DNA from 3 places in the Mesorhizobium sp. M1A.F.Ca.ET.072.01.1.1 genome. Region 3 is predicted to be linked to each of the others. Evidence: predicted binding sites of a transcription regulator. Region 3 holds the regulator's gene; each other region holds the start of a gene.

Region 1 (3,276 bases), on a different contig from region 3:
GCATCTGCGCTCAGCGCGGTAAACGGTTAGAATGGCCTGCGTCGGCCGCACGTCATCGAGCCGCAAGCGAGCCTCTTGCGCCCGCTGCGAGCGGATCACTCGTTTGGAAAGGGAGCCGTTCCACGCTCCAGCCAGCACCCACGCCAGCGTTGGCCGTTCCATCTAGCCACGAGAGTTCCGTCATGCCGCAGGGGCCGGACCGGTCGGTCCAACCCCTGCACTGAGACATCAGCTCTTGATTTCGATACGCTTGGCCTGCGACTGCGCCTTCGCGGTCTTGGGCAGCATTACCGTCAGCACGCCGTTCTTGAAGCGGGCATCGATCTTGTCTTCTTCGATCTCGTAGCCCAGCGGGATGCGACGCTCGAAGCGGCCATAGACGCGCTCGGAGAACTGCCGCTCCTTGTCCTCCGTCTCGGAGCGCTTTTCACCCTTCAGCGTCAGCACGCCATCATCAAGCAGCACCTCGATGTCCTTCTCGTCCAGGCCCGGGACTTCGGCCGCCACCTTGATCTCCTTCTCGTTGTCGGAGATCTCAACGCTCGGCCAGCCGGCACCAAAGGCTGATACGCCGCCTAGGGATGGCAAGCCGGAACCGAAACCCCGGAAGACGTCGTCGAACAGCCGATTCACCTCGCGATGCAGCGACAGGAAAGGATCGCGTTCGCCGTCGCGGAAGACACTTGGAACCTGGTTGCCATTGTTTCGGCCCCAGGGAATCAGATCACGAACACTCATTTTTTCCTCCTTTCTGTTCATCCGGAAGACAAGGAAGCGCCGGGAACATCACCCGGCGCTTGGCGCAAAGCGCGGCGAGAAGGCTCAGGCCGCCTTGTTGTCGGCCTCGATTTTCTTTGTCGCGGCCTTTGGCGATGATTTGTCCGCCGTGATCTCGATCCGGCGCGGCTTCATTTCTTCCGGGATCTCGCGTTTGAGGTCGATTGTCAGCAGGCCGTTGACGAGGCTCGCATCGACGACCTTGACGTGATCGGCAAGCTCGAAGCGACGCTGGAATGCGCGGCCGGCAATGCCGCGATGCAGGTACTCGCCGTTATCCTCGCCTGCCTTTTGGCCAGAAACCATCAGCATGTTCTGCTCCTGGGTAATGGCCAGTTCGTCCTGGCTGAAGCCTGCCAGGGCCATGGTGATGCGGTAGTCGTCCTCGCCGCTCTTGGCGATATCGTAGGGCGGCCAGTTGTCAGCGGTTTCGATGCGGCTTGCGGTCTCGAGCGCGTTCAGCATTCGATCGAAGCCGATGCTCGACCGGAACAGGGGAGAAAAGTCGAAACTGGTTCTCATAGCTACATCCTCCATTGAGCAACATAGATACGAGGAGCGCCAAGGCAGCGGCGCTCCTTGACCTTGCCGACCACTTCAGGCGCCGGCAGGCTCGATTTGGGAATTGATTCCTTTGCCGTCAAGAGGTCCGGGGCGCGCCCGTCAAAGCTGCATAATTTACCTTTGTTTTCACGGCGCTAGCACTCGGCTGTTGCGAGTGCCAAAAAATTTCTTGCGGCCTCTTGAAACCGGCGCGTGCAAAACCACATCCACATGCGCGAGGCCGAAAGGATCGCGAGCCCCGCTCCGGTCCTTCCGGTCCGGAGTGGAGGAACCTCTCAAAATCTGTTTGTCCCGAAGGAGAACGATATGAAGTTCCATCCATTGCATGACCGCGTTCTGGTCCGCCGCGTCGAGGCCGAGGAGAAGACGGCCGGCGGCATCATCATCCCGGACACGGCGAAGGAGAAGCCGCAGGAAGGCGAGATCATCGCCGTCGGTTCCGGCGCGCGCGACGAGAGCGGCAAGCTCATTCCCCTCGACGTCAAAGTCGGCGACCGCATCCTGTTCGGCAAGTGGTCCGGCACCGAGATCAAGCTCAACGGTGAAGACCTGCTCATCATGAAGGAAAGCGACGTGATGGGTGTGGTCGAGCAGACATCGGCGTTGGGAAAAGCGGCTTGAACCGGCCCACCCGATCCGGTGAATGAAAGCTGCCTGCTGAAGGAGTGTTCCAATGGCTGCCAAGGAAGTGAAATTCCATTCCGACGCCCGCGACCGCATGTTGCGCGGCGTCAATATTCTCGCCGACGCGGTGAAAGTCACCCTCGGCCCTAAGGGCCGCAATGTCGTCATCGACAAGTCGTTCGGCGCTCCGCGCATCACCAAGGACGGCGTCACTGTCGCCAAGGAGATCGAGCTCGAGGACAAGTTCGAGAACATGGGCGCGCAGATGGTGCGCGAGGTCGCCTCGAAAACTAGCGATATCGCCGGCGATGGCACGACCACCGCGACCGTTCTCGCCCAGGCCATCGTCAGGGAAGGTGCCAAGGCCGTTGCCGCCGGCATGAATCCCATGGATCTGAAGCGCGGCATCGACAAAGCCGTCGAGGCTATTGTTCAGGAGTTGAAGACCAACGCCCGCAAGGTGACCAGAAATGACGAGATCGCCCAGGTCGGCACGATTTCCGCCAATGGTGATGCCGAGATCGGCCGTTTCCTTGCTGAGGCGATGCAGAAGGTCGGCAACGAGGGCGTCATCACCGTCGAGGAAGCCAAGACCGCCGACACCGAGCTGGAAGTGGTCGAAGGCATGCAGTTCGATCGCGGTTATCTCTCGCCTTACTTCATCACCAATCAGGATAAGATGCGCGTCGAGCTCGAAGAGCCCTATGTGCTGATCCACGAGAAGAAGCTTTCCAACCTGCAGGCGCTGCTGCCGGTTCTGGAGGCGGTGGTTCAGTCGGCGAAGCCCCTGCTCATCATCGCGGAGGATGTCGAGGGCGAGGCGCTCGCGACGCTGGTGGTCAACAAGCTGCGCGGCGGCCTGAAGGTTGCGGCCGTCAAGGCTCCGGGCTTCGGCGACCGCCGCAAGGCCATGCTGGAGGACATCGCCATCCTCACCGGCGGCACCGCTATCAGCGAGGATCTCGGCATCAAGCTTGAGAACGTCACGCTGGAGATGCTCGGCCGCACCAAGAAAGTGGTGGTCGAGAAGGAGAACACCACGATCGTCGATGGCGCCGGCAAGAAGGAGGAGATCCAGGGCCGCGTCGCGCAGATCAAGGCGCAAATCGAGGAGACCACCTCGGACTACGATCGCGAGAAGCTGCAGGAGCGTCTGGCCAAGCTCGCCGGCGGCGTGGCTGTGATCCGCGTCGGCGGTTCGACGGAGGTCGAGGTCAGGGAGCGCAAGGACCGCGTCGACGATGCCATGCATGCGACGCGCGCGGCGGTCGAGGAAGGCATTCTTCCGGGCGGCGGCGTGGCGCTGCTCAG
Region 2 (3,276 bases), on a different contig from region 3:
CGGCCTCAGGCGCACCCTATTTGCGTCGATCGCGCGCGCGCTCAAGTCCGACGGCCGCGCCGGCATCAGGCTTTACGCCTCTCCCGCAACGCCGGACGACCCGAAGGATGTCCGCGCTCTGGCACTAAGCGGCGGCGTCTCGACTTTCCATGAGCTCAAATGGCGCGTGGCCATGACCGCGATCGGCGACGCGCCGGATTACACGATCCCGGTCAAAGCCATCCTCGAACACTTCGAAAGGGTGTTTCCCGACCGCGAGGAGCTGTCGGCCCGAACCGGATGGGAACTACCGGTCATCGGAACCATAGACGTCTACCAGAACTCGTCCGCCGTCTATAGTTTTGCGCCGGCGGCCGTCTTGATCGAGGAAGCCGAGATCTTCTTCAAAGACGTCCGATTGGCCTCGACCGGAAGCTACGGGCTCGCCGAGCGGTGTCCGCTGCTGGTGCTGCGTTCGCCCCGACGTTAAAAACGCTGCAAAGCAAGTTTCCCCGGGCTTGCGCGTGCAAGTTGCAGAACGCGATGCAGTAATGCATTCTCAGTCAGACTGAAATCGATCGGCGGAATATAAGGGTGCGAGAATGAGGATACTTGCGGCAATTTTGCCAATGCTGGTGTTCGCTTTGCTCTGTCCGCCTTCTCCAGCCAAAGCCGATGAACCTCCCGCGACTGTTCCCCTGATCAAAGTGGAATATCCATGGAAGCCGGGGAATATTCGCATGCTCTATGTGAATATCGTTTCGGTCGGCGATCGCGCAGTGAACCAGCCTCTGCTGTTCGATACGGGATCGAGCGGAATGACGATTGAGTGCCAATCGGTGCTGCCGGCCGAAATCTGTTCGGACACAGGAATAAAGATCACAAAAGACCAGCAGATAGACGGGATAATGGTGACCACCGAACAGGCGGTCATGAAGTATGGAACTTATGATGAGTACGGCAATGTTGCCTATGCTCGTGTGGCTTTTGGTTCGCCGGACGCCCCGGTCTCCACCATCACCTCAATCCCATTCCTGATCCGCTACAAACAAATCAGACGTAATACCGGAGAAGTCGTTGGGGGCCCGCTTTGGCCCAAGGGCATTTTCGGTATCGCTCCTGTTGGCGGAAACGGACCAGACCGGATCGTCAAGTCCCCCCTCGCTTATGTGAACTTTGGATCCGGCTTGCGCAAGGGCTACTACCTCACTCCGGTAGGCACCAATTGGAAGGCCTGCACGAACAATGACGGCAACTGTCCGCAGGTCGAAGCGCTCCATATCGGCGTGCCGAAAGATGTAAAAAAAGACTTCAGGGTGCAGAGCTGGAAACATGCCGATTGGCGATACGATTTCCCCACGATCAAGGCCTGTATCTCGTGGGGATCCGAGCCGACGTGTCGGCCAACTCTTTATGACACCGGCAACTCAACGATCCAGGTTTCCACCGAGGCGTCGATGCCGTACTCGTCATTGAACACCGGTACAAAGGTCCTGGTAAAAGCCGATGGTCAGGAGGATTGGAATTTCAAAACCACCTACAAGCCTGAAGTAGAGTTCATTCCTGGTCTTCCATTTAACATCGTCGGCATCCGATATTTCGAGAAGAACAGCCTGCTGCTTGATTTTGAAACGCGCCAGATCGGCTTGCGCCTCGGAAACTGAGTTCCGGATTGACAGTACGAGGCCGCGTTCAGCAAGCGGGCTGGATTTTCAAAAGGGCGGCAACATTAGAAAATTTCGCGGCATTGCCCCTCCCCGCGCGCCTTGACTCTCGCATGCCATCAGCCTATCTCAGCGCCACGTTAGCACTCGCCTTAGGTGAGTGCTAACTTATATCCGGCGGCCTCGCCGGATGGAGGAACAGTTCTCACCGTTCTCATTCGAGGAAGACAACATGGCAAAGTCCAAGTTCCGCCCGCTTCATGACCGCGTGGTCGTTCGCCGGGTCGAATCCGAATCCAAGACCGCCGGCGGGATCATCATCCCGGATACGGCGAAGGAGAAGCCGCAGGAAGGCGAGATCATCGCCGTCGGCTCCGGCGCCCGCGACGAAAGCGGCAAGCTCGTGCCGCTGGACGTCAAGGCCGGCGACCGCATCCTGTTCGGCAAGTGGTCGGGCACCGAAGTCAAGCTCAATGGCGAAGACCTTCTGATCATGAAGGAATCCGACATCATGGGCATCATCGGCTGATCATCGGCCTCTCTCTATCAACTGAATTTTCGGGCTCTGTCCGAGTCCCTGTCAGGAGCTTACTATGGCTGCAAAAGACGTAAAATTCTCCCGCGACGCCCGTGAGCGCATGCTGCGCGGCGTCAACATCCTCGCCGACGCGGTGAAGGTCACCCTCGGTCCGAAGGGCCGCAATGTCGTCATCGACAAGTCGTTCGGCGCTCCGCGCATCACCAAGGACGGCGTCACCGTCGCCAAAGAGATCGAGCTCGAAGACAAGTTCGAGAACATGGGCGCGCAGATGGTTCGCGAGGTCGCCTCGAAGACCAACGACATCGCCGGCGACGGCACGACCACCGCGACCGTTCTCGCCCAGGCGATCGTCCAGGAAGGCAACAAGGCCGTTGCCGCCGGCATGAACCCGATGGACCTGAAGCGCGGCATCGACCTCGCCGTCACCGAAGTCGTCACCGCTCTCGGCAAGGCCGCCAAGAAGATCAAGACTTCGGAAGAAGTCGCCCAGGTCGGCACGATCTCGGCCAATGGCGACGAGTCGGTCGGCAAGATGATCGCGGAAGCGATGCAGAAGGTCGGCAACGAAGGCGTCATCACCGTCGAGGAAGCCAAGACCGCCGAGACCGAGCTGGAAGTCGTCGAAGGCATGCAGTTCGACCGCGGCTATCTCTCGCCCTACTTCGTCACCAACGCCGACAAGATGGTCGCCGATCTGGAAGACGCCTACATCCTGCTGCACGAGAAGAAGCTCTCCAACCTGCAGGCCATGCTGCCGGTCCTGGAAGCGGTCGTTCAGACCTCGAAGCCGCTGCTCATCATCTCGGAAGACGTCGAAGGCGAGGCTCTGGCCACGCTGGTCGTCAACAAGCTGCGCGGCGGCCTGAAGATCGCCGCCGTCAAGGCTCCGGGCTTCGGCGACCGCCGCAAGGCCATGCTCGAAGACATCGCTATCCTGACCGGTGGCCAGGTCATCTCGGAAGACCTCGGCATCAAGCTCGAGAATGTCGGCCTCAACATGCTCGGCCGCGCTAAGAAGGTGTCGATCTCCAAGGAGAACACCACCATCGTCGACGGCGCCGGCAAGAAGGCCGAGATCCAGGGCCGCGTCGC
Region 3 (3,276 bases):
TCTGCTGCAGGCTGACCAGCCGAGAAATACCCTTCTTGGCCAGTCCCATCAGTGCCGAAAACTGCTCTTCGGAGAAGGGCTCGCCTTCCGCCGTGCCCTGGATCTCGACGATGCCGCCCTTGCCGGTCATGACGAAATTGGCGTCGGTGCCGGCCGAGGAATCCTCGAGATAATCGAGATCGATGACCGGCTGTCCGTCATGGATGCCGCAGGAGATCGCCGCGACATGGTCCTTGAGCACCTTGGAAACGCTGGCCATCTGGCGCGCTTCCATCCAGCGCAGGCAATCGTATAGCGCCACCCAGCCGCCGGTGATCGAGGCGGTGCGGGTGCCGCCGTCGGCCTGGATGACGTCGCAGTCGACGGTGATCTGCTGTTCGCCCAGGGCCTGCAGGTCGACAACGGCGCGCAACGAACGACCGATCAGCCGCTGGATCTCCAGCGTGCGGCCGCCCTGCTTGCCGGCGGAAGCCTCGCGGCGCATCCGCTCGCCCGTCGAGCGCGGCAGCATGCCGTATTCGGCCGTAACCCAGCCCTTGCCGGAATTGCGCATCCAGGCCGGCACCTTTTCCTCCAGGCTCGCCGTGCACAGCACATGCGTGTCGCCGAACTTCACCAGGCACGAGCCTTCGGCATGCTTGGAGACGCCGCGCTCGAAGGAGATGGCGCGCATTTCGTCGGGCTGGCGTTTGGAGGGGCGCATTCGGCCTTCTTTCCTATGGTTTTGGATTCGTCGGCGGCTTGTAGACGCATGCGGCGGATGGCGCAAAGGAAAAGGGCGCCAAGGAAACGGGGCGCCAAGGAAACGGCGGCGAAAATGGCCCGGGTTGCGCCAGGGAGGCTTAAGTCTATATCTTTCGATAGGAGGTTTTTCGCTGGAATGAACAAGGCAGTCGATCCCGCATCGCAGCCGCCCGTGCTTCAGTCGCTCGACATGCGCTCGCGCGACATCTTCCGGCGGATTGTCGATTCCTATCTGCGCGACGGCGAGCCGGTCGGCTCGCGCAGCCTGTCGCGCATCCTGCCGTCGTCGCTGTCACCGGCCACCATCCGCAACGTGATGAGCGACCTCGAGCATCTGGGGCTGATCTACGCGCCGCACATCTCGGCCGGCCGCCTGCCGACCCAGACCGGCCTGCGCTTCTTCGTCGATGCCTTCATGGAGCTCGGCGATCTGTCGGACGACGAGCGTCGCGTCATCGAGGCGCAGGTGCGTGCCTCGGGCTCGGGCGCCACGCTGGAGCATATGCTGACCGAGGCCAGCCAGATGCTCTCCGGCATGTCGCGCGGCGCCGGCCTGGTGCTCGCCGCCAAGAACGAGGTGGCTCTGAAGCACATCGAGTTCATCCAGTTGGAACCCACCAAGGCGCTCGCCGTCCTGGTGTCGCAGAGCGGCGATGTCGAGAACCGCGTTGTCGACCTGCCGGCCGGTATCACCGTCTCGCAGCTGCACGAGGCCTCGAACTTCCTCAACGCCCATATCCGCGGCCGCACGCTGGCCGAGGCCCGGGTCGAGATCGCGCGCATCAAGGACGAGACCAGGGCGGCTCTCGACACGCTGTCGCAGGAACTGGTCGAGAAGGGCCTCGCCGTCTGGGCCGGCGCCGAAAGCGGCCTGCCGGCGCGCCTCATCGTGCGCGGCCGCGCCAATCTTCTGGAAAACGTCACCGCCCAGGCCGATCTCGAATTGCTGCGCCATCTGTTCGAGGATCTGGAAACGCAGGACGGACTGCTGCAGCTCCTCGACCTCGCCGAGGAAGGTCCGGGCGTGCGCATCTTCATCGGCTCGGAGAACAAGTTGTTTTCGCTGTCCGGTTCGTCGCTCGTGGTCGCGCCCTATCGCGACAAGGATGCGCGCGTCGTCGGCGCGCTCGGCGTCATCGGCCCGACGCGATTGAACTATGCCCGGATCGTCCCGATGGTCGACTATACGGCCCAGTTGATTTCGCGCATGTTGAGGTAGGCGAGCGGGAAACGTCGCAAGGAGGGTGGAAATGGCGCTGGAATCGTTCAAGGCCCAGATCAGCCTGCTGCTCGAGGAGATGGTGAACCAGCCGGAAGACGATCACGAGATCCAGGAGCTACTGCGCGAGAAGCTCAGGGAAATGCGCGCCATGGGCCTGCCGCTGCCGGCCGATCTGGTCGCGTTGGAAAAGCAGCTCGACGACGATCTGGATATCGAAGAGAGCTGAACTGCCGGCGTTTCCCGTCAAAATCCGCATGCCCGGCTTCTCTTTTGGAAAGCCTGCCCGATATTCGCTGTCTGGTTGCTGATGCACGTTGGCGAATAACGGAGAACAGCATGATACGCATTGCCGGCCTTGCCGCCCTCGCTTTGTTCCTGGCCTCCGGCGCCGTCGCGCAGCAGGCCGATCAGCCCTTGCTCACCGGCAAAAAGGCCTTCGGTGACTGGAAGGCCGACCGGCCCGGCGTGCGGCGCCTCATCAGGCCCGACGATCTCCCGAAGCCGAATGTCGCCGAATCCGCCTCGAACGGCGGCGGTGTCACCGATCGCCCCGAGGATGCCACGCCAGCCCTCCCACCCGGCTTTTCGGCCGAGCTGGTGGCTTCGGGCATCAGCAGCCCGCGTGTCGTGCGCACGGCGCCGAACGGCGATCTCTTCGTCGCCGACAGCAGGGCGAACCAGGTCCGCGTCTATCGACTGGCCGAAGGCAGCGCCAAGTCCGCCGAGAAGTCGGTCTTTGCCAAAGGCCTGACCCGGCCCTACGGCATCGCCTTCTATCCGCCGGGCGACAAGCCGCAATGGGTCTATGTCGCCAACAGCAACAGCGTCGTCCGCTTTGCCTATCGCGACGGCGACCTCAAAGCTTCCGGCGAGCCCGAAACGATCGTCTCGGACATCCCGTCGAGCCATCACTGGACGCGCGACATCGCCTTTTCGCCCGACGGCAAAACGCTCTATCTCTCGGTCGGCTCGGGCTCGAATACCGCGGAGGGCATGGGAGCGAGGCCGAAGGGCGGCGTCGAAGAATGGGCGAGATCGGCACCGCTCGGCGCTACCTGGGGCGCGGAGGAAGGCCGAGCGGATGTGCTCGCTTTCGATCCTGACGGCAAGAACCGCAGGATGGTCGCCACCGGCCTGCGCAACTGCTCGGGCATGACGGTGCAGCCGGCCACGGGCGCGCTCTGGTGCGTCGTCAACGAACGCGACGAGCTCGGCGACAACGTGCCTTTCGAATATGCGACCGCCGTCAAGGAGGGAGCCTTCTATGGCTGGCCCTGGTACTATATCGGCGACAACGAGGATCCGCGCCA

The links. The regulator HrcA, encoded in region 3, represses chaperone genes, less so after heat shock. The targets are predictions, from matches to a motif close to GTTAGCACTCNCNNNNNGNGAGTGCTAAC.
Region 1: a site for HrcA is predicted at 1,475-1,503, ahead of groES (co-chaperone GroES). Genes of this name have one in related genera too.
Region 2: a site for HrcA is predicted at 1,783-1,811, ahead of groES (co-chaperone GroES). Genes of this name have one in related genera too.

Annotation. Positions count from the first base shown of each region.
Region 1 covers NZ_RZSF01000195.1:3,053-6,328, forward strand. The annotation lists gene EOA32_RS23645 (Hsp20/alpha crystallin family protein) at 229-738, opposite strand; gene EOA32_RS23650 (Hsp20 family protein) at 823-1,299, opposite strand; gene groES (co-chaperone GroES) at 1,648-1,962, shown strand; gene groL (chaperonin GroEL) at 2,015-3,276, shown strand, end outside.
Region 2 covers NZ_RZSF01000250.1:7,005-10,280, forward strand. The annotation lists gene EOA32_RS26905 (methyltransferase domain-containing protein) at 1-469, shown strand, start outside; gene EOA32_RS26910 (hypothetical protein) at 582-1,643, shown strand; gene groES (co-chaperone GroES) at 1,876-2,172, shown strand; partial or broken gene groL (chaperonin GroEL) at 2,237-3,276, shown strand, end outside.
Region 3 covers NZ_RZSF01000233.1:136-3,411, forward strand. The annotation lists gene rph (ribonuclease PH) at 1-703, opposite strand, end outside; gene hrcA (heat-inducible transcriptional repressor HrcA) at 881-1,963, shown strand; gene EOA32_RS25945 (hypothetical protein) at 1,995-2,192, shown strand; gene EOA32_RS25950 (sorbosone dehydrogenase family protein) at 2,303-3,276, shown strand, end outside.